Regions from separate parts of the Martelella mediterranea DSM 17316 genome, predicted to be linked through region 2. Evidence: predicted binding sites of a transcription regulator. Region 2 holds the regulator's gene; each other region holds the start of a gene.
The links. The regulator LexA, encoded in region 2, represses DNA repair genes until DNA is damaged. The targets are predictions, from matches to a motif close to TGTTCNNNNTGTGTTCNG.

Region 1: the regulator LexA is predicted to act here: its motif matches at 4,665-4,682, upstream of Mame_RS07325 (YifB family Mg chelatase-like AAA ATPase).
Region 3: the regulator LexA is predicted to act here: its motif matches at 4,135-4,152, upstream of Mame_RS10850 (PA0069 family radical SAM protein).

What each region holds. Positions count from the first base shown of each region.
Region 1 covers NZ_CP020330.1:1,580,071-1,587,706, forward strand. The annotation lists gene Mame_RS07300 (hypothetical protein) at 1-320, shown strand, start outside; gene Mame_RS07305 (serine protease family protein) at 313-1,374, shown strand; gene Mame_RS07310 (hypothetical protein) at 1,381-1,608, opposite strand; gene Mame_RS07315 (DUF2793 domain-containing protein) at 1,765-2,802, opposite strand; gene Mame_RS07325 (YifB family Mg chelatase-like AAA ATPase) at 3,062-4,600, opposite strand; gene Mame_RS07330 (TM2 domain-containing protein) at 4,764-5,099, shown strand; gene gshB (glutathione synthase) at 5,094-6,047, opposite strand; gene Mame_RS07340 (sn-glycerol-3-phosphate import ATP-binding protein UgpC) at 6,125-7,177, opposite strand; gene Mame_RS07345 (ABC transporter permease subunit) at 7,189-7,636, opposite strand, start outside.
Region 2 covers NZ_CP020330.1:3,403,906-3,411,541, reverse strand. The annotation lists gene lpxB (lipid-A-disaccharide synthase) at 1-743, shown strand, start outside; gene gltA (citrate synthase) at 826-2,112, opposite strand; gene Mame_RS15875 (ComEC/Rec2 family competence protein) at 2,354-4,954, shown strand; gene lexA (transcriptional repressor LexA) at 4,908-5,615, opposite strand; gene Mame_RS15865 (nucleotide sugar dehydrogenase) at 5,901-7,067, shown strand; gene Mame_RS15860 (Gfo/Idh/MocA family protein) at 7,286-7,636, shown strand, end outside.
Region 3 covers NZ_CP020330.1:2,317,814-2,325,449, reverse strand. The annotation lists gene Mame_RS10875 (polyprenyl synthetase family protein) at 1-247, shown strand, start outside; gene Mame_RS10870 (tetratricopeptide repeat protein) at 301-2,088, shown strand; gene Mame_RS10865 (4-(cytidine 5'-diphospho)-2-C-methyl-D-erythritol kinase) at 2,085-2,990, shown strand; gene moaB (molybdenum cofactor biosynthesis protein B) at 2,987-3,520, shown strand; gene Mame_RS10855 (glycosyltransferase family protein) at 3,546-4,064, opposite strand; gene Mame_RS10850 (PA0069 family radical SAM protein) at 4,247-5,359, shown strand; gene Mame_RS10845 (ribonuclease HII) at 5,488-6,144, shown strand; tRNA gene Mame_RS10840 (tRNA-Pro) at 6,190-6,266, opposite strand; gene iolB (5-deoxy-glucuronate isomerase) at 6,434-7,249, opposite strand; gene iolE (myo-inosose-2 dehydratase) at 7,280-7,636, opposite strand, start outside.

The DNA of each region.
Region 1 (7,636 bases), 1.8 Mb from region 2:
CCGCCGAGGCGGTCAACCGGCTGCTCGATGGCGTCGCGCGCAGTTTCGGCTATGAGGTGGCGGCGATGCGCGAGGATCCGCAACGCTATCTGGAGCCGGCCTTTCGCCGGGGCGTGCCGATCGCGCTTCTGCGCAAGCTCGAGCGGCTGCAAAACCTGCCGAACGGATTGAAGCAGGGCGATGCTGCCGCCTATGAACAGGCCCGCCGGGAGGCCGCCGCGATCATGGCTGCCATGGAAAGGGCGACCGATGCCGGCGAGAGGCGGGGCGCGGAACCGGGTGGGAACGGACAGCCGGCCGGGGAGGGCGCCGATGAGTAGGCGGACATTGCGGCAACGCGGATTTCTGTTCCTGAACGCGCTTCTCGCGGGCTGTTTTCTGGCGTCTGCTGCAGTCGCCGCAACCCATGTCGAAGCGGTGGATGGCAGCGAAGGGCGGGACCGCAGCCTGGCGGCCATCGTCAGCGGCATCGATCAGGTGGTCTGTTCGGGCACGGTCATCGGTCCCCGCCATGTTTTGACGGCGGCGACCTGTGTGATCGATCCCGAAACCGGCGCGCCGTTCGAAGACCGCCAGATCATGCCGCGCATCGATCTCGATGACGGCTATATTCCCGCCGGGCGGCGCTTCGTTCAACGCGTCTATCTGCCCGCCGCCGACGCGCCCTTCGGTCCGGGCGCTTCGCTGAACGACCAGCCTGCTATCGTCGAAGTGAGGGAGGCGGACGGGCAGCCGGCCTTTTCCGAGGTCACCGCGGAGGCGGGCTTTCACTACGGCCATGCCGGCAATGACGAGGGGCTGAGCGTGGACTTCTATGACGCCGCGACCGGCGGGCAGATGGCGAGCGACGGCTGCGCGGCGCTTGCGATTGAGGCCGGGGATCTTATGCCGTTGAACTGCGCGCTGCCGGAGGGTGCCGCCGGCGCGGCCATCCGTTCGAGCTCCGGCATTGTCGGGATCTATCTCGGCCCCGGGCGCGGCCGCTATATCGGCAAGGCGGAGCAGGAGGGGATCGGCCGAATCATGACGGGGCTTCAGCCCGGCCAGTTCCGCGTGATGGAAGCCGGTTACGCGCCGTTCATTTCGTTCGTGCTGATGAATGGTTGCAATCAGCCGGTCAGCTATATCGCCCGCTATCGCGCGATCGAAGCGCGCAAGGACCTGCCATTCTCCACGGTGTCCGGAGAGATCGAAGGTGGGCGAAGCGCGATCCTGCCGCTCAAGACCGAAAACGGCGTGATTTATCTGCGCGGAACGGCCGATGGCGGCCGGCTGGTCTGGGGCGGTGACCATCGCTTCGAAGGAGAAGGGTATTTCAAGGTGGCGATCGCCGCATGGGGCGACCATTTCCACACGCTGAGCTGCGGCGAGTAAAGCGCCTCACGCGTCGTCTTTGCCGCTGAAATAGTGCCGATCGGGCGAGAAGAAGAAGACATAGGCCATATAGGCGGCGGCAGCGCCGAACGGGATCGCCCAGAAGGGCGAGCCGATAAACAGCTCGGCCACAGCCCAGCCGGCGGAGAGCGCCACGGCCAGGATGCGCACCCAGAGCGGTTTCAGCGAAGGGTGTTTGAGATCGAAACTCTTCCGCCAGTCCATGCCCGCCATGATCGCCCTTTCTCCTGCGGATGCCCTCCCCGCAAAAGGGGGTCTCCGCTCTTATTGCCTGTCTCGCGCATGTCGCGGCGATTTCACCCGGCCGCGACATGCGGGTTTACAATGGATAGCCCTGATCACGGCATGCATTCAAGCCGTTCGGGACAATCAGGTCAGAACCGCGATCACCTCGGTGGCGCCATATCCCAGATTGTAGGTCGCTGCCCCGGTGAAAGATAGCTGCGCGTCGTCGCCGGTCGCAAAATAGGCGATGGCGGTGGACGAGAGCGTGACCTCGTCTCCCCCTGTCGCGCCGCCGCGCACGATCACCACGTTTTCCGAGGCGTTTTTTTGCAGAGTGACGGTGAAGGGGCCGCTTGCGGTTGCCGAGATATTGAGGGTAACCGCGTAATAGCCGCTGACCGGAAAGGACAGCTTTTCGCCGCCGCCGGCAACCGCCGCGCCGAGAAAGAACCCGCCCTCGCCCGTGTAAAGCGTGTCGAAGCCGAGCGCGGTTGGCGTGTCGATCAGCGTGGCGCCAACGGCGCGCGCGGCGCGCGCGAGCGGGCGTTCCGGCGTGACGACCGCACCGGAGGGGGAAACGCGCAGCGCCTCGAACCAGCTTGCGCCGTCCGGGCTGACCTTGATGGCAAAGCCGTCGGTGCCGGCGAGACCCATTTCCGCGCGGCCGGACCAGCCGGTCTGGAACAGCAGCGAGGCGGTGTCGCCGGGCGTCGCCTTGTTGATCTTGAGCTGGTGGCCGGCACCTGCATTGTTTAGCAGCGTTGCGGGAGAGGACACCGACAGACGATTGGTGGCATCCGCCGCGGCATTGATGCCGACGGACGCGAAAGTTGCCTCGTCGGGAACCGGTGGCGTGACCCAGGCGGCACCGTCGAAGACGCGCCATTTAGCATCAGTACCGAACCAGGCGGTCCAGCCGGCGGCTGGCCCTGCGAACTGCCAGAGACCATCCTGATAGATCGCGATCTCCCCGGCATGGCCGGAGAACAGGCCGGTCGGGCTTTCACCGACCAGATGGCAGTCGCCGTCCTCGGGCGTTTCCGGCGGGCTGTCGTCTTCTCCTGCAAGCGCGAGATGAACGACGGCGTCGAGACGCTGCAACGCCTCGTTATGGGTGACGTGTTTTTGCGCCTGGGCGGGCAGGATAAAGGGAAGGCCCAGCTTCGATGTTGCATCCGACATGAGAATCTCCTTCGCGGGCTGCGTTGTCACAAGCCTAGTCCCGCGCGGGAGGCCGGGGAAAATGGTTGGCGCAGGGACGGTTAGGGAGAATGCTTCTTGAGCCGGGAGCCGGGAGCCGGGAGCCGGGAGCCGGGAGCCGGGAGCCGGGAGCCGGGAGCCGGGAGCCGGGAGCCGGGAGCCGGGAGCCGGGACCACGTTCGCGCGGGTGTTTGGTAAGCCCGCATGTCTCGGGGACGCGGTCGAGCGCTGCGCCGGCGCGTCAGGCGATGGCGCCGGTCCTTTCGGCCGTTGCGACGCGATAGGCTATGGCCTCGCCGATATGCATGCGGCCAACCTGGGCCTTGCCGTCGAGATCGGCGATCGTGCGGGCGACCTTGAGGACGCGGTGATAGCCGCGGGCGGAAAACCGCATCTTCTCCGCCGCCTCGCGCAGCAGGGCAAGGCCGGCGGCATCGGGTTCTGCGAGTTTCTCGATCAGGTTTGCCGCGCAGCGGGCATTGACCGTGGTCGCCTTCTCATCAAGCCCGGCAAAGCGCTCGCGCTGGGCATTGCGGGCGCGTTCCACCCTGCGCGCCACCGCGCCGCTCGCTTCGCCCGTCGATTTCGCGCCGATGAGATCAATGGCGCTGACGGCGGGTACATCGATGCGGATATCGATCCGGTCCATCAGCGGGCCGGAAATGCGGGCCTGATAATCGGCGGCGCAGCGCGGGCCGCGCGCGCAGGAATGGCCGGGCTCTCCGGCCATGCCGCAGCGGCACGGGTTCATCGCCGCGACAAGCTGGAAGGCGGCGGGGTAGGAGACGCGGTGATTGGCGCGCGCGATCACGCATTCGCCGGTCTCCAGTGGCTGGCGCAAGGCGTCGAGCACCTGCGGCGAGAATTCCGGGAGCTCGTCGAGAAAAAGCACGCCGTGATGGGCAAGCGAGGCCTCGCCCGGCCGCGCCTTGATGCCGCCGCCCACCAGCGAGGCCATGCTGGCGGAATGATGCGGCGCGCGGAACGGCCGCCGATCCGACAACTTGCCGCCGGCAAGCTTGCCGGCGATCGAGTGGACCATCGACATGTCGAGCAGTTCCTGCGGCAGAAGCGGCGGCAGGATCGAGGGCAGGCGGGCGGCGAGCATGGACTTTCCGGCACCCGGAGGGCCGACCATCAGTAGGTTGTGCCCGCCGGCGGCCGCCACTTCGAGCGCGCGCTTGGCGCTCTCCTGCCCCTTGATATCGGCAAGGTCCGGCAGGTCGTGCGGTGCGGCGCGCACGGCCGGGTGCGGGCGGGAGAGCACCTGCGTGCCCTTGAAGTGATTGGCGATGCCGATCAGGCTCTTGGGGGCGAGAATATCGATATCAGCGCTCGCCCAGGCCGCCTCCGGCCCGCAATCGACCGGGCAGATCAGGCCCTTGTCGAGCGCGTTGGCGGCGATGGCCGCGGGCAGCGCGCCGGCCACGGAGGCGATCGTCCCGTCAAGGTTCAGTTCGCCGATCACCATGTAGCCGGACAGCGCATCCGCTGGCACCGCCCCGAGCGCCGCCATCAGACCGAGCGCGATCGCAAGGTCGAAATGCGAGCCCTCCTTCGGCAGGTCGGCCGGCGCGAGATTCACGGTGACCCGCTTCGGCGGAAGCGCCAGGCCCGTGGCATGGAGCGCCGCCTGCACCCGCTCGCGGCTTTCAGCGACCGCCTTGTCCGGCAGGCCGACGATCTGCATGCCGATCTTGCCCGGCGCGACCATGACCTGGACATCGACCGGAACGCCCTCGATCCCCTGAAACGCAACCGTATGAACGCGTGAAACCATGACCATCCCGCCCGCTTGCCTGTATCCTCAGGTTGCAAGGATTCCATAACTCGCGCTTACTTGCAAGAACAAAAAGAGAACTTTCATTTCTCCTTCGTGTTCAACGGGATAGACAGATCGCCAGCGCCGCAGTAAACCGCGGGTCGAAAGCAAAGAGGGTGCCATGGGACTGACGACCGAAGAGCGGATACTGATCGAGCAGCACGTGACCAACAGCGCCAAATCGCCGGCGGCTGCCTATCTGCTGTGGTTTTTCCTTGGCTGGGCCGGCATTCACCGGTTTTATCTCGGCCGCATGGGGTCGGGCCTTGCCATGCTTCTGCTCAACGTCATCGGCGGACTGACCGTCGTCTTCATCGTCGGCTTTTTCCTGCTTGGCATTTGGGCGCTATGGTGGATCGTCGATCTGTTCCTGATCTCGGGCATGATCGACGCCCAGAAGAACGAGATCCGCGCGCGCCTCACGCAGCAGGCGCTGGCGGGCGAGAACAGATCATAGACCGCCGCGCTTCTTCTCGATCGCGTCCCACATCAGGCTCGCGATATCCGCCCCGCCGAATTTCTTGACCTCGCGGATACCGGTCGGCGAGGTGACGTTGATTTCCGTCATATAGTCGCCGATCACGTCGATGCCGACGAGGATGAAGCCGCGCTCTTTCAGTGCAGGGCCGATGCGGGCGCAGATCTCCTTTTCGCGTTCGGTCAGGCCGGCGGCTTCCGCGCGGCCGCCGACATGCATGTTGGAGCGGCTGTCGGTCTCGGCCGGCACGCGGTTGATCGCGCCGGCGAATTCGCCGTCGACCAGGATGATGCGCTTGTCGCCCTTGCGCACGGCCGGCAGATAGGCCTGGGCGATATAGGGTTCGCGGAACATCTGCGCGAACATTTCCAGAAGCGAGGTGAAATTGCGATCGTCTCGGGTGGAGTGGAATACGCCCGCGCCGCCATTGCCATAGAGCGGCTTCAGGATGATATCGCCCATTTCCTCGCGGAAACGGCGGATTTCGCCGACATCCTTCGTGATCAACGTCGGCGGCATCAGGTCCGTGAACTCGGTGACGAAGATCTTTTCCGGCGAGTTGCGCACCCAGGCCGGGTCATTGACCACCAGCGTCTTCGGATGGATGCGCTCCAGCAGGTGGGTGGAGGTGATATAGGCCATGTCGAAGGGCGGGTCCTGCCTGAGCAGCACCACATCCATGGTCGAAAGGTCGATCCGCTCCGGCGTGCCGAGCGTGTAATGGTCGCCCTCGACATCGCGCAGCGTCATCGGCTCGACGGTCGCAAACACCTTGCCGTCGCGCAGGCTCAGCCGGTCGGGCGTGTAGTGGAACAGCTTGTAGCCCCGGTTCTGCGCCTCGAGGCTCATGGCAAAGGTCGAATCGCCGCCGATCTTGACGGTGGAGATATGGTCCATCTGGACGGCGACGTTCTTGATTGCGGCCATGAAAAGCGTGTCCCGGTTCGGTTAAAGCGACACGATATTTAGTCATCGCGCCGCCCCTTGGCAATCGCAGGCGTCGCTCAGGCGGTCGAAAGCCGCTTCCCGGTAGCGTGGTCGTAGAAATGCACCTTTTCCGGCAACACCGCGAAGGTGAGTTCGTCGGCAAGCGGTATCTCGGGGGAGAGCGCCGCAGTCAGCCGCTCGCCGCCGGTCAGGCAATGGGCAAGCCGCGTGGCGCCGAGTTCCTCGACATAATCGAGCCGGGCCTTGAGGCCGGCACCCGCCGTCGGCTGCAGGTCTTCCGGGCGGATGCCGACGGTGACTGGGCCATCGGCGGGCGGAGCGCTGGAAAATTGCATCCTGTTGTCGCCGATCGTGAGCTGGCCTTGCGTCAGCTTTCCCTCAACCAGATTCATCGCCGGCGAGCCGATGAAGTTGGCGACGAAGGTCGAGGCCGGCTTGTGGTAGACGTCGAGCGGCGTGCCGATCTGTTCGATCCTGCCGCCATTCAGCACCACCAGCCGGTCGGCCAGCGTCATGGCTTCCAACTGGTCGTGGGTGACGTAGATCGAGGTGGTGCCGAGCCGCTTCTGCAGATGCTTGATCTCGCCGCGCATGGAAACGCGCAGCTTGGCGTCGAGGTTCGACAAGGGCTCGTCGAACAGGAAGGCGGCCGGCTTGCGCACGATCGCGCGGCCCATCGCCACGCGCTGGCGCTGGCCGCCGGAAAGCGCGCGCGGCTTGCGCTCCAGATAGGGTTCAAGCTCCAGCATGCGGGCGGCTTCCGCGACCCGCTCCGCGATTTCGGCCTTCGGCGTGCCGCAGTTCTTCAGGCCGTAGGCCAGGTTGTTATAGACCGTCATATGCGGGTAGAGCGCGTAATTCTGGAACACCATGGCGATATCGCGCTCGGCCGGGTCCATCCTGTTGACCACATTGCCGGCGATTTTCACCTCGCCTTCGGTGATGGTCTCAAGGCCAGCCACCATGCGCAGAAGGGTGGACTTGCCGCAGCCTGACGGGCCGACCAGCACGATGAACTCGCCATCGGCGATCGCGATGTCGACGCTGTCGACCGCGCGCTGATCGCCGGAATAGATCTTGGAAACCTTCGAGATTTCGATTGCGGACATCGTTGTTGTTCCTATTTGTCGCTTTCGGTCAGGCCCTTGATGAACCAGCTCTGGAAGATCACCACCATCAGCACGGGCGGCAGCATGGCGAGCACGGCAAGGGCGAAGGCCTGATTGTATTCGGGGATCTGGGAGCCGACCCAGACGAGCAGGATCTGCTTGATGCCGCGCACCAGCGTGTAGAAGCTCTCGTCATTGGTCATGATCATCGGCCAGAGATACTGGTTCCAGCCATAGACGAACATGATGATGAAGATCGCGGCGATCATTGTCTTCGACAGCGGCACCAGAATGTCGATGAAGAACTTGAACGGCCCGGCGCCGTCAATGCGGGCCGCCTCCAGCAGTTCGTCCGGCACCGATTTGAAGAACTGACGGAAGAAGAACGTGCCGGTGGCCGATGCCAGAAGCGGCACGATCAGACCCGTATAGGTGTTGATCAGCCCAAGCTTGGTCATC
Region 2 (7,636 bases):
ACCACGTGCTGGCGGTGCTGCCCTTCGAGCCGGCGGCGATGGAGCGGCTCGGCGGGCCGCCGACCACCTTTGTCGGCCACCGGCTGACCGAGGAGCCGGGCGTGCTTGCGGCCCGCCGCCAGAACCGGCTTGAACGGTCGCAGACGAAGCCGACCATCATGCTGCTGCCGGGTTCGCGCAAATCCGAGATCAACGCGCTCGCGCCGGTGTTCCGCGATGTCGCGGCGACGTTCGCGGCGCGCAATGACGGGTGCCGCATTATCCTGCCGACGGTGACGCGCAGGGAGCAGCAGGTGCGCGCGGCAATTGCAGACTGGCCGGTGCAGCCGGAGCTTTTCGTCGGCGAGGAGGCCAAGTGGAAGGCCTTCGCCATGGCCGATGCCGCGGTCGCCGCCTCTGGCACGGTTGTGCTGGAGTTGGCGCTTTCGGGCATTCCCGCCGTCTCCGCCTACAAGGCGGATTTTATCGGTCGCTTCATGCTGAACAAGATCACAGTCTGGTCGGCATCGCTGCCGAACCTGATCGCCGATGCGCCGCTGGTGCCGGAATACTTCAACGACACGATTCGCGCCGGCGCGCTGGCGCGCTGGATGGAGCTTCTGACAAAGGACAGTTTCCAGCGACGCGGCATGATCGAAGGCTTCGAGCGCGTTATCGCGCTGATGCAAACCGACATCCCGCCCGGCGAGCGCGCCGCGGCCATCGTTCTCGATGTGCTGGCGGAAAAGGGCGCTGTGAAGTAGGCCGCCCGCCTGCGGTTGTTCCCCACAAGACACAAAAAAGGCCGGTCGCTGGACCGGCCTTTATCATCTCGCCAAGCGTCTATCAGCGCTTGGAAATTTCCACGAAATCGCGTTCGGGAGCGCCGGTGTAGAGCTGGCGCGGACGACCGATGCGCTGTTCCGGATCCTCGATCATTTCCGCCCACTGCGCGATCCAGCCGACGGTGCGCGCGAGCGCGAACAGCACGGTGAACATGGTGGTGGGGAAGCCCAGCGCCTTCAGCGTGATACCGGAATAGAAGTCGATATTCGGGTAGAGCTTCTTCTCGATGAAGTACTCGTCCGTAAGCGCGATCTTTTCCAGTTCCATCGCAACGTCCAGCAGCGGATCGTCCTTGATGCCGAGTTCCTTGAGAACTTCATGGCAGGTGGTCTGCATGATCTTGGCGCGCGGATCGTAGTTCTTGTAGACGCGGTGACCGAAGCCCATCAGGCGGAAGGGATCATCGCGGTCCTTGGCGCGGTTGATATATTCCGGGATGCGCTCGACCGAGCCGATTTCCTGCAGCATGTTGAGCGCAGCCTCGTTGGCGCCGCCATGAGCCGGACCCCACAGGCAGGCGATGCCGGCCGCGATGCAGGCGAACGGATTGGCGCCCGAGGAACCGGCAAGCCGCACGGTCGAGGTCGAGGCGTTCTGCTCGTGATCGGCATGAAGGATGAAGATGCGGTCGAGCGCGCGCGAAAGAATCGGATTGACCTTGTATTCCTCGCACGGCGTGGCGAAGCACATGTGCAGGAAGTTGGCGGCATAGCCGAGGTCGTTGCGCGGATACACGAAGGGCTCGCCGACGTGGTATTTGTAGGCCATGGCCGCGATCGTCGGGATCTTGGCGATCATGCGGATGCTGGCGATCTCGCGCTTGTAGGGATCGGAGATGTCGATCGAGTCGTGGTAGAAGGCAGACATGGCTCCAACGGCGCCGCAGATGATGGCCATGGGATGGGCATCACGGCGGAAACCGGTAAAGAGCCTCGTGAGTTGATCGTGAATCATCGTGTGATGGGTCACGCGGAAATCGAAATCCTTCTTCTGCGTGGCCGTCGGCAGTTCGCCGAACAGCAGCAGATAGCAAACCTCCAGGAAGTCGGCGTTTTCGGCGAGCTGGTCGATCGGATAGCCGCGGTGCAGCAGAATGCCGTTGTCGCCGTCGATATAGGTGATCTTGGATTTGCACGAGGCCGTCGAGGTGAAACCCGGGTCGTAGGTGAACATGCCCGACTGCTTGTAGAGCGACGCGATGTCGATGACCTTGGGGCCGAACGTGCCTTCTTCCACCGACAGTTCGAATTCCTGACCGTCGAGTTTTAGTTTTCCAGTTTCCGTCATCCTATCCTCCAAATTTCCGGCGCGAATACGCTGTCGAAGCCAATCGGGATTTTCATTAGCTATAGGATTGGCAGGGTGTTGCCAAGCCGACGAAGCCGCGCGGCGGGTGATGAGTAATATCTGCGTTTAGCAAGTTTTACGGGGTTTAGAAAAGGAAAATTTTGCTTCTGCCGCCAGCGCTTGCATTGCAATCGATTAGCATTGGCCACAACATGTAAAAGTTGTGGGGCGGTGATTGCGGATGCGCGGGAGCGGGGCAGGCACGAGCGAGATAGACGGTGCGGAGAGCCGACGCGCGGTGCCCGCCCGGTTTCGGGCGGCCTTCAGAAAGCGCCAACCGAAAGGCGAGCGCGAGGCCGATTTTTATCAGCGTGACGCGGGCCGGGCCGGGCGGTTCGATATAGCCGCACTGTGGCGCGAGGAGCAGGCATTCGGTCGTCCGTTCCTCATGGTGCCGGTGGCGCTGGCAGCGGGAATAGGCTGGTGGTTTTCGCTCGCCGAGAGCCCGTCTTCGCTGGGCCTTGGAATCTATGGCGGTCTGGCGGTGTTCGCGGCCGTCTTGCTGCGCAACGGCAGAGGCTTGCTGCCCGTTGCCAGCGCCTGCATCGCGCTGTTCCTCTGCGGCGCGCTGCTTGCGGAGCTGGAGACGGCGCGGCGCGCAACTGTGATGCTCGATTCGGCCGTGACCACCCATATCACCGGCGTCGTTGAGAGCCGCGAGCCGACGGAAACCGGCTGGCGCTACTTGGTGCAGGTGACGGCGACGGACGACCCCGTGATCCATCGCCCGCCCGAACGCGTCACGCTTGTCGCCCGCGGCAATTTGCCGCCTGTTGGCATCGGGCACGCCATTCAGGGGCTTGGCCGGTTGCTGCCGCCTTCCGCGCCGGTCATGCCCGGCCTGGTTGATTTCGGGTTCCTGTCCTATTTCGACGGCATTGGCGCGGTGGGTTTCTTCTATGGGCCGCCGGCGGATATCGGCGTCGCGCCCGCGCCGGGCCTCAATGCGCGGGCGGGTTTTGCGATCGAGCGGATACGCGACGGCATTGCCGGGCGCACTCGTGCGGTGCTTGCGGGCGACACCGGCGCCTTTGCCAATGCGATCATCACCGGCGAGCGCCGGGCGCTGAGCGACGACATGCTCGATGCGCTGCGCAACGCCGGCCTTGCCCACATCATTGCCATTTCCGGCCTGCATATGGCGCTGGCCGCCGGCATTTTCTTCTCCAGCCTCAGGCTGTTGCTGGCGCTGTCGCCGCGCGCCGCCGAGGCGGTTTCGACGAAGAAGATCGCAGCGGCGGCGGCGATCGCGGCGGCGCTGTTCTATCTGCTGATCTCGGGCATGCAGGTGTCCGCCGAACGGGCCTTCATCATGCTGGCCGTCATGCTGGCGGCGGCGATCTTCGACCGGCCGGCGATCAGCCTGCGCAATGTGGCGCTTGCCGCGCTCGTGATCCTGATCGTGACGCCCGCCGAAGTGGTGGGGCCGGGCATGCAGATGTCCTTTGCCGCCACGCTCGCGCTGATCGCGGGCTATGGCGCATGGCAGCGCCGGCCCGCTGAAGGCTTTCGCCAAAGCCGGGGACCGCTCCGCTGGCTCTGGATCGCGGCCTCCGGCATCGTCCTCACCGCGCTGATCGGCGGATTGTCGACGACGCCCTTCGCTATCCATCACTTTTCGCGTATTGCCGGCTACGGGCTCCTCGGCAATCTGCTCGCCATGCCGGTCGTCACCTTCATCGTCATGCCGGCGGGCTTGTTGTCGCTCATCGCCATGCCGCTCAACCTTCACGCGCCGTTTCTGTTCGTCATGGGCTGGGGGCTTGATTGGGTGATGCGGGCGGCGACATGGGTCGACGGCCTCGGCGGCGCGTTTACCACTGGTCGCGCTCCGGAGGGATTTCTGCTGTTGTTCCTGGCCGGCTTCCTGCCGCTCGTGCTGTTGCGCACGCGGCTGCGGCTTCTCGGCGTGATCCCAATGGCGGTTTCCGTTGCACTGATTTCATGGCCGCGCGAGCCTTCGCCGTCGCAAATCCTGGTGGCGGATGATGGCAACCTCGTCGCATTCGTCACCGGCGATGTCGCGGCGCTCACAACGAAGCGGCCACCATCCTTCGTGTTCGAGCAATGGGAAACGGCGCTTGCGCTCGCAGAGACGCTGCCGCCTGTGGAAGAAAGCGCGCTGGTGCTGGATGAGGAGGATCGCTTCGCGCGGCTGGAAGCAGCGGATATGGCGAGCGCCGCGCGGGCGCTCCGCGATACGATCACCGAAGCAGGTCGAACGCCCGGCATCTTCCACTGCAAGAAGGATGCATGGTGCTACGGGCTCTTCATGGAACTCAGGCTCATGACGGTCGACCGGCCGGCCTTTGCCGGCCTTGCCTGCGACAATGCCGATATCGTCGTTAGCCGCTACCGCCCCGGTTTCCAGATCTGCCGCTCCGGCGCATACCTCGTCACGCCGGCGATGCGCCGCCAGCACGGCGCCTTCCAATTCACGCTGCCGCCGACTGCCAGTCGAACTAGGGACGATGGCGACATACGGCGCTCGGTTGCGGAGCCGGACAGGGGTGAGGCAATCGTTCAGCAAGCAAGCAATGCCAATCCGCTGAGAGTAGGCAAAGCGGACGCCGCAGCTCCGCCGTCCACGCCATCACAATCGCCCTGCGGCCCCATGACACTCTCAATCAGCACGTCGGTCAGAGCGCTCACGCGCCCGTGGAACAGGCACCGGCTCTATGACTGGCGCTCCGGCGAATACCTGCCGGTCATCGCGGTTCCTGAGACCCTGACCTTCAGTGGTAACGGCGGATCAGGCCGACCAGCTTGCCCTGCACCTTGACCTGGTTGGCGGCGAAAATGCGGGTCTCGTAAGCGGGGTTGGCCGCTTCCAGCGCGATCGACGCGCCCTTGCGGCGGAACCGCTTCAGCGTCGCCTCCTCGTCATTGACGAGCGCCACGACGATATCGCCGGGCGAGGCGGTGGAGATATTGCGGATGATCACGGTGTCGCCGTCGAAAATCCCGGCCTCGATCATCGAATCGCCTTGCACCTCCAGCGCGTAATGTTCGCCCGCGCCCAGCATTTCCGCCGGCACGATGATCTGATGGGTGTTTTCCTGGATCGCCGAAATCGGCACGCCGGCGGCAATCCGACCCATGACCGGAATACCGGTCGAGCCGCCGTCATTGGCGCTGGCCGGCGCCTTTGGCTCTTCCTGTTTCTTGCCGAGCGAGCCCTCGATCACGCTTGGCGAAAAGCCCCGGCGCGGCTGCTGGCCGATGACGCTGTCCGGCATGCGCAGGATTTCAAGCGCCCGCGCGCGGTTGGGGAGCCGGCGGATGAAGCCGCGTTCCTCCAGCGCGGTGATCAACCGGTGAATGCCGGATTTCGACGCGAGGTCCAGCGCTTCCTTCATTTCGTCGAAGGATGGCGGAATACCGGTCTCTTTCATCCGTTCGTGAATGAAATACAGCAATTCCTGTTGTTTGCGTGTCAGCATTTCCTGCCCCTGGCCCTTCGAAACAAATCCAGAACGAATATACATGTTCTCACTGTGTTCCGCAAGTCCGCCCCCAGGCCCGGCAATCAAGGGGTTTCGCACCGCCGATGCGGGTCGGGCGCCGAATCGACAAACCGGCAGGCCAGTCTCGTCTCAAAAGCCATTCCATGCCGAAAGCCGTCCAGTTGGCAGCCTGAGCGCGTGCCGGGCGGCTTGCCAATTCATGTGTCGTGGGCGATAAACCGGCGAGCGTGACCGGGCCACTGGATCGATCTGGAGTGAAACATGAAAATCGCGGTTGCCGGTATCGGCTATGTCGGGCTTTCGAACGCGGTCCTGCTGGCGCAGAACCACGAGGTGGTGGCGATCGATATCGATCCGGGGCGGGTGGATGGGCTGAATGCCGGCAGGAGTCCGATCGTTGACAGTGAGATCGAACGCTATCTGGCGGAAAAGCCGCTGCGGCTGAAGGCGACGACCGAAGCGGCGGCCGCCTATCGCGATGCCGATTTCGTGATCGTCGCCACGCCGACCAATTACGATCCCGAGACCAATCACTTCGACACCTCGTCGGTGACCAGGGTTATAAGTGATGTGCTGGCCTCGGGCAGCGCCGCGACGATCATCATCAAATCCACCGTGCCGGTGGGCTTTACCGACCGCACGCGGCTTGCCTTTCAAAGCGACCGCATCATCTTCTCCCCGGAATTCCTGCGCGAGGGGCGGGCGCTTTTCGACAACCTCAATCCTTCGCGCATCGTCATCGGCGAGCGTTCCGCCCGGGCGGAGACCTTTGTCGGCCTTCTGGTCGAGGGCGCGCTGAAGAAGGATGTTCCGGTGCTCTACACCGGGGAGTCGGAGGCCGAGGCGATCAAGCTGTTCGCCAACACCTATCTCGCCATGCGCGTCGCCTATTTCAACGAACTCGACAGCTATGCCGTCACCCACGGCATGGATTCGCGGCAGATCATCGAGGGCATCGGCCTCGATCCGCGCATCGGCGACCATTACAACAACCCATCCTTCGGCTATGGCGGCTACTGCCTTCCCAAGGACACAAGGCAGCTTCTGGCCAATTATTCGGAGGTGCCGCAGAACCTGATTCGCGCCATCGTCGACGCCAATACCACCCGCAAGGACTTCATCGCCGAACGCATCATCGCGCTGAAGCCGAAGTCGGTCGGCATCTACCGGCTGGTGATGAAGGCGGGTTCCGACAATTTCCGCCAATCCTCCGTTCAGGGCATCATGAAGCGGATCAAGGCCAAGGGCATACCGGTCACCGTCTACGAACCGGCGCTGAAGGACGCTTCCTTCTTCAATTCGCCTGTGAGCAGGGATCTGGACGCTTTCAAGAACAATGCCGACCTGATCGTTGCGAACAGAATGACCGATGAAATCCGCGATGTCGCCGAAAAGGTCTTCACCCGCGACCTTTTCGGCGCCGACTGATCGGCCGCAACCGCGTCACGAGAAACCCGAACCGGCGACCATCAATCTGCGGCTCTCCGGCGCCGACGTAACATCGCCGCCGGCGTTTTCCTGTCCGGTTTCGCTCGCAAGAGCATCCACATGTCTACCGCTTCCGCGCTATCAATTTTTGTCAGTCTGCCGTGTTGACGCGTTTATTACTAACTGGTAGGTAATGAGCAAGTTCAGGGAGGAATTCTATGGCTGATACCAATCGTATCGGGATCATCATGCACGGCGTCACCGGCCGCATGGGAATGAACCAGCATCTTATCCGCTCGGTGCTCGCGATCCGTGATCAGGGCGGTCTGCGTTTGAGTGACGGCTCGCTTGTGATGCCGGACCCGATCATCGTCGGCCGCAATGCCGCCAAGATCGAGGAACTGGCGAAGCGCCACGGCGTTGAGCGCGTCACCACCGATCTCGATGCGGCGCTTGCCGACCCTTACAATGTCATCTTCTTCGATGCCGCCTCCACCAAGCTGCGCCCGACGTTGCTGAAAAAGGCGATCGATGCCGGCAAGCATGTCTATTCCGAAAAGCCGGTCTCC
Region 3 (7,636 bases), 1.1 Mb from region 2:
CTATCAGCGCGGCAACGACGACGAAAAGGCGTTCTGGCGCAATGCCATCGAAGGCGGCGAGAACGACGATGCCGCCCTCGAAAAAGCCCGATTCCTCCTCGAAAAACACGCAGCGCTCGCCGATTCCGTTGATCGTGCCCTATCTTATGGCGAAGCGGCGCGCGCGGCACTGTCCGGTCTGCCGCGTTCCGACGGCCGTCACGCCCTTGAGGAAGTGATCGACTTCTGCATCGCGCGGATCAACTGATCGGCGGGTGCCGCCCGGACTGCCAATGCCGGACCGTCAATGAAAGGGAGCGGATGACCAGCCTGAAGAAACGTCGCCTGAGAACCATGCTTTTTGCCGCAGCGCTGGCCTTGCCGATGACGGCGGGCGCCAAGGACGCGACGGTGAACGACCCGGCCTATGATGCCCAGGGCGCGTTGAGCTTTGCCGGCGCGCTGCTGGCCGGCCAGACCGCTGCCATGGACAATGACCTGGAACGGGCGATCGCCTATTTCCGGCGGGCGCTGCAGCACGAACCTTATGACAGCGGCACCAACAATCAGCTGTTCGTCACCCTGATCTTCAACGGCGACCTGAAGGCCGCCGAGGCGCAGGCGGACAGGACATCCGACGAACCGCAACTCGTGCCCGTGCGCGAGCTGGCGCTCGGGCTCGCGGCCCTGCAGGACGGACGCTACGCGGAAGCGATTCCCCGTTTCAAAGCCTATGGCGGCGCGCCGCTCAACGACCTGGTTTCCGGCCTGCTTCAAGCCTGGGCGCTTTATGGCGAGGGCAAGACCGACGAAGCGCTGAAGACGGTCGACGCGCTCTCCGGCCCGCCCTGGTACGATCTCTTCACCAATTACAATGCCGGCGCGATTGCGGCCGCTTCCGGCGATACCGCCAAGGCGCGCAGCTATTTCAACGATGCCTTGCTCGACCGCCAGGGCTCGGCGACCTCGCCCGACACGATGCTGAAGACCGTCATCGCGCTTTCGGCGATCGAGGCCAAGGCCGGCAATACCCGCAAGGCGCTCGATACGGTCTCGACCGCGGAGACCTACGGCCTCAATCCGGCCGTGCTCAATCCGGTGCGTGAACGCATCGAGGCCGGCGAACCGATCCAGTCGCTGCCGGAAACCGCTGCGGAGGGCGCCAGCGGCGCCCTGTTCGAAGTGGCGGCGGCGCTCAATCAGGGCGGCAGCGATGATATTGTTACGCTCTATCTGGCGCTTGCCGAGGCGCTGACGCCGGAAGATACCGATGTGCTTTATCTTCGCGGCGTGGTTGCCGCCGCCAATGACGAGCCGGAGCGCGCGCTCGGCTATTTCTCGCGCATTCCCGAGGATGCCCCGCAATATCGTCTCGCCGAACTGCAGCAGGGACTTGCGCTTGCCGGGCTCGATCGCTTTGACGAGGCGCGCGACCACCTGACCGCGCTGATCGAAGAGGCGCCGGATGACCGCCGCGCCTATCTGGCGCTGTCGGGCGTCTATTCGGAGCAAAAGGATTTCCAGGCGATGGCCGATCTGCTGGACCAGGCGGTGGCGCGCATCGGTCCGGTCGCCTCGCCCGAGGACTGGGGCATTTTCTACCGCCGGGGCATTGCCTATGAGCGGCTGAAGGAGTGGGACAAGGCCGAACCCGATTTCAAACGGGCGCTCGAACTTTATCCCAACCAGCCGCAGGTGCTGAACTATCTCGGCTATTCCTGGATAGATCAGGGCATCAATCTGGAGGAGGGTCTCGACCTGATCCAGCAGGCCGTCGATCAGCGCCCCGATGATGGCTATATCATCGACTCGCTCGGCTGGGCCTATTTCCGGCTCGGGCGCTATGACGACGCGGTGCGCGAGCTTGAGCGCGCGGTGGTGCTCGACACCGGCGATCCGACGATCAACGATCACCTTGGCGATGCCTATTGGCAGGTGGGTCGCAAGCTCGAGGCGATCTACCAGTGGAAGAAGGCGCTTTCCGACGACCCGCCGGAGGACCTGGTGCCGGAGCTAAACGACAAGATCGCCAACGGGCTGACGCTTGAAGACGACAAGACGCCGCTTGCCAAGGCTGAGGGAGACGGAGACGCCGTCAAGACGCCGTGACCACGGCTGACGGCGCGGCTTTGACGGTCGACGCCCGCGCCAAGATCAACCTTGCGCTTCATGTCACCGGCAGGCGCGGCGATGGCTATCATCTGCTCGACACGCTGGTGACGTTCGCCACATTCGGCGACCGGCTGACATTCGCGGAAGCCGATGCCGACCGGTTCACGCTTTCCGGCCGGTTTGCCGACGCCGTGCCGCGCGGGGATGAACCGGACCGCGGCAATCTGGTGCTGAAGGCCCGCAACCTGCTGCGGGAGTATGCCGAGGCGGAAGGGTTTTCGGCGACGCCTGTGCATATCCACCTGGAAAAGCAATTGCCGCCCGCATCCGGCATCGGCGGCGGCTCGGCCGATGCCGCCGCGACCTTGCGCGGCCTTGCAAGGCTCTGGCGCCTGCCCGGAGAAATACCCGCGCCGCTCGCACTTTCGCTCGGCGCCGACGTGCCGATGTGCCTTGCCGGAAAGCCGCTGTTTGCGCGCGGGATCGGCGATGCGATAACGCCGGCAATCGGGTTTCCGAGGCTCTTCCTCGTGCTTGTAAACCCCTTGCACCAGGTCGCGACGCCCGAGGTTTTCGGGGCGCTGGAACATCGCGATAATTCGCCAATTCTGGACGGCGATATGCCGCAACGGGCCGAGGACTGGCTTGCCCTCATCAAGAGCGCGCGCAACGATCTGCAATTTCCCGCAAGCCGCATCGCGCCGGTGATCTTTGCCGTTACCGATGCGCTGGCGGCGACCGGGGCCGAACTCGTGCGCATGTCGGGATCGGGAGCAACCTGTTTCGGGCTCTACCCCGATCTTGCGAGCGCCGAGATTGCGGCGCGCAACCTTGCGGCCGCCTATCCCGACTGGTTCGTCGTTGCCACGACCACAATTTCTTCAGGAGATGCCGCATGAGCGACCGCCCCTTCATTCCCGTCCGCTTTGCCGTGCTCACCGTTTCCGACAGCCGGACGCTTGCCGACGACCGCTCCGGCGATACGCTGGCCGCGCGGATCGAAACCGCGGGTCATGTTCTGGCCGATCGCCGCATCGTCGGCGACGACCGAACGGCGATTGCCGAAACGGTGAAAGCCTGGTGCGGCGATGACGCGATCGATGTGGTGGTGACCACAGGCGGAACCGGCTTTACCGGCCGCGATGTGACGCCGGAAGCGATCGAGCCGCTGTTCGACAAGCGGATGGACGGCTTTTCGGCGATCTTCCACCGGATTTCATTCGAGAAGATCGGCACCTCGACGGTCCAGTCGCGCGCGACCGCGGGGCTCGTCGGAAAAACCTTCGTCTTCGTGCTGCCGGGCTCGCCCGGCGCCTGCAAGGATGGCTGGGACGGGATCATCGCCCAGCAGTTCGACTATCGCCACATGCCCTGCAATTTCGTGGAAATCATGCCCCGGCTGGACGAACACCTGAAGCGGAACGCGTAAACGCCGGCATCGCGCCTGATTCGGGTCAGGTCCGGATCATCGCCCAGGCCGGGATGATCTCGCAGGAAAGCCGCCGCGTCATCTGCCTTCGGGCGAGCAGGAACGGCGAATCACCACCGGCACTGGCCTTTTCCAGGGCCATGGATTTGGGCAGAAGCACGCCCACTTCCAGCGGGCAGCGTTTCGAAAAAAGCCGTTGCCGGAGCGAGCGCCGGTGCCTTTTCGAACGCGAGAACCGCGCGGGACTGTTTTCCAGCGCGATATGCTCCGACACCGTTTCCACCCAGCCGGAAAGCGGCCGCGCGCCAGGCTCCAGAACGAGCACCCAATCGCCGCGCGACTGGCGGATGACGTCGGGCAGGTCCCAGCTCCGCATGAACCGGCAGCCGGCGGCATCGGCCACGCGCTCGACGCCCTCGCCGGCGCCGTGTTCGAGAACGATGACATCGCTGACAAGCCCCTCGACGGCGCCAGCGACCAGAGCCGAGAGCGTGTGCGCAAGCTCGGCCTCCTGATTTCTGCTTTCGATCAGAACGCTTAACATGCCGCTATCTAGGCAATTTGCACGGCTCTTGCCAAGGGCGAACGCCCATGTGAACGAAAGCCGCGTCGTATGTTCTTGCTTTGTTCTAAAAGTTAACCTATATTTCCTGTCAGGTGTTGCCAAAGGGCATGAAGACCCTCCGGTAAAACAGACGGGAGATGATCATGGAAGACGCATTCGATATGGACATCGCCGGCTTCACGCCGCCCCCGACCCGTCATTTCGACCCGGTCGATCATGGACGCCGGCGCGGCCGCGCGGCGACCGCCAACCCGTCCGGCCGGTTCGAGCCGATAAGCCGGGAGGGCTTTGACGACGGCTGGCATCTGGAGGAGGATCTGCCGGCCTTTGCCACCGAGGTGCAGGTCGAGAAGGTGAAGTCGATCATCACCCGCAACACCTCGCCGGACGTGCCGTTCGAACGCTCGATCAATCCCTATCGCGGCTGCGAGCATGGCTGCATCTACTGCTTCGCGCGGCCCACCCACGGCTTCATGGGGCTGTCGGCCGGACTTGATTTCGAAACCCGGCTGTTTGCCAAGCCAGATGCGCCCCGCCAGCTTGCCCGTGAGCTTTCCAAACCCGGCTACCATGCCAAGACCATCGCGATCGGCACCAATACCGATCCCTATCAGCCGGTGGAGAAGGAATGGCGGATCATGCGCCAGGTGCTGGAAGTGCTTGCCGATGCAAACCATCCGGTTTCCATCACCACCAAATCCGCGCTGATCCTGCGCGATATCGATATCCTGTCGCAGATGGCGGAAAAGCATCTGGTCAAGGTTTCGATGTCGGTGACCACGCTCGACCGCAAGCTTGCCCGGAGCATGGAGCCACGCGCCGCCACCCCGCCGCGCCGGCTGGAGACGATCCGCGCGCTTGCCGGGGCAGGCATACCCGTCGGCATCTCCGTTGCGCCGATCATTCCGGTGCTGACCGATCACGAATTGGAACGGATCCTCGACAGCGGCGCTGCGGCCGGCGCGACCGAGGCGAGCTATATCCTGCTGCGTCTGCCGCTCGAGGTCGCGCCGCTGTTCAAGGACTGGCTGCTGGAGAACCATCCGGACCGCTACCGCCATGTGATGAGCCTGATCCGATCGATGCGCGGCGGCAAGGATTATGACGCAGAATTCGGCAAGCGGATGAAGGGCAGCGGCCCCTATGCCTGGCAGATCGCCCGCCGCTTCGAAATGGCCGTCAAGCGGCTGAAGCTCACCCGCCGCAGCACGGCGCTGAGGGAAGACCTGTTCACCCCGCCCGATGGCGGCGGCGCGCAGCTCAACCTGTTCTGATCCCTTTCCGGCCGGGAAAGCCCTTGGACCCGGCCGAAGAGGTCCCCTTCACTGCCGCACATGAGCAGTTCTCAGAATTGCTCCGAAGGGGACTTGCGGGAGATCGGAAGGCGGTGTGAAATGACTTCATGTCATCCGCGCTTCCTTCCGATTCTCCTGCCCTTTTCGATCTGCCGCCGGCAGTGCCTGATTTTTCGCTGGAAAGTGCTGCGCGTTTGCGCGGGTTCTGGCCCGTCGCCGGCTGCGATGAGGCCGGCCGTGGCCCGCTTGCCGGCCCGGTGGTGGCGGCCGCCGTCATCCTCGACCCGGATAATATTCCCGAAGGCCTGAACGACTCTAAGAAGCTCACGGCCAAGGCCCGCGAGGCGCTGTTCGAGGCGATCTTCGATACGGCGCTGGTTTCGGTCGCCTCAAGCAGTCCCGGCCGGATCGACCGGATCAACATCCTGCGGGCCTCCCTCGATGCGATGCGCCGCGCGGTGCTGGGCCTGGCGCTGCCGCCGGCGATGGTGCTTGCCGATGGTCGCGATCAGCCGCCCGGAATCCCGTGCCGCGCCGAAGCCGTGATCAAGGGCGACGCCCGTTCGCTATCGATCGCCGCCGCCTCGATCATCGCCAAGGTCACCCGCGACCGGATGATGGCACAGGCCGCGACCATCTATCCCGCCTACGGGTTTGACGGCCATGTCGGCTATGGCACCGCGGTCCATCGCGCGGCGATCATCGACACCGGGCCCTGCCCGCTTCACCGCATGAGCTTCCGCCCTCTGCGCGAAGTCGAATAACAGCCTCAAGGCGCAAATTTTCAGGAATTTTTCGGGAAATTGCGATGGTCGGAGTGGCAAGATTCGAACTTGCGACCCCCTCGTCCCGAACGAGGTGCGCTACCAGGCTGCGCTACACTCCGTGACCAGCGGCTGCTCTATAAAACAGCCTGCCTGCTTCGGCAAGCGCCCCGCGATATTTTTTTGACGCGAGGCGTAAGGTTATGAACCGCCCGGAGCCTCTGAGCTGAAGGCAGCCTGGAAAACCGTCGCCAGACCGCCTGTCCCGCCCTCCCCGGAAGACCCGATTTTACTCGGATTTGGCGTCGCGCTGGTAGATCCAGTCGTGATCCGGATGGTTTTCGAATCGCCACTTGCGTAGCGGCCCGGCCATGACGTTGAGATAGTAGAGTTCATAGCCATAGGGCGCGCCGCACGGATGATGCCCCTTCGGCACCAGCACCACATCGCCATCGGCCACCGCCATGGTCTCGTCCAGCGAACCGTCCTCAGTGAACACCCGCTGGAAGGCGAAGCCCTGGGCCGGGTTCAGGCGGTGGTAATAGCTTTCCTCCAGATAGGTCATGTCGGGGAAGCGATCCTCGTCATGGCGGTGTGGGGGATAGGAGGACCAGTTGCCGGCAGGCGTGAACACCTCCGTCACCAGTAGGCTGTCGGCGACATCGCGCTCTTCCATGGCGATCGGATAGATGTAGCGGGTATTGGCGCCCTTGCCGCGCTCGGTCAGCGCGATGCCTTCCGGGCCGATCACCTGCGCCTTGCGACCGGGCTTTGCCGGCGCGGTGCAGACCGCGAGCGTGCAATCGGTCGTGGCGGTGGCCGACCATTCGCTGCCAGCGGGAATATAGACGCAATGCGGCGGCAGGCGCTCGAACACGCTCATGCGCTCGCCAAGCGCGCCGAAGGAGACATCGCCCGACGCAATCTCGGCCTTGCCCTCGACAAGCACGAGAATCACTTCGGTGTCGCCGGTGTCTTCGTGCGCGCTTTCGCCGGGTTTCAGGCGATAGAGCCCGAAGCCGACATAGCCCCAGTTCGCGGTTTCCGGCGTGATGTCGTGCACCTTGCCCGAAGCGGCCGTCGGTTTTCTGAGAAGATTGCTCATCGCTTGCTTTCCCTTTTTCTGTCGTCCGCCTCAGGCGGCGGTGTCGAGACCCGCTTCCGTCGCCATCGCCTTTAGGCTTTTCAGCCCGAGCGACTGATATTCGAACGGATTGCGCACATCCGGGTCCTGCTCGGCCTCGATCACCAGCCAGCCCTGATAGCCGGCATCGGCAGCAATCTTCAGCACGGGCGCGAAATCGACGCCGCCTTCGGCATCGCCCGGCACGGTGAACACGCCGCGGCGCACGCCTTCGAGGAAGGAGAGATTTTCGTCGCGCACCCGCCGGGCAATGGCAGACCGCACGTTCTTGGCGTGGATATGGCCGACGCGGGCCATATGTTTTGCGGCCAGCCGTTCCGGATTGCCGCCGCCGAACAGGCAATGGCC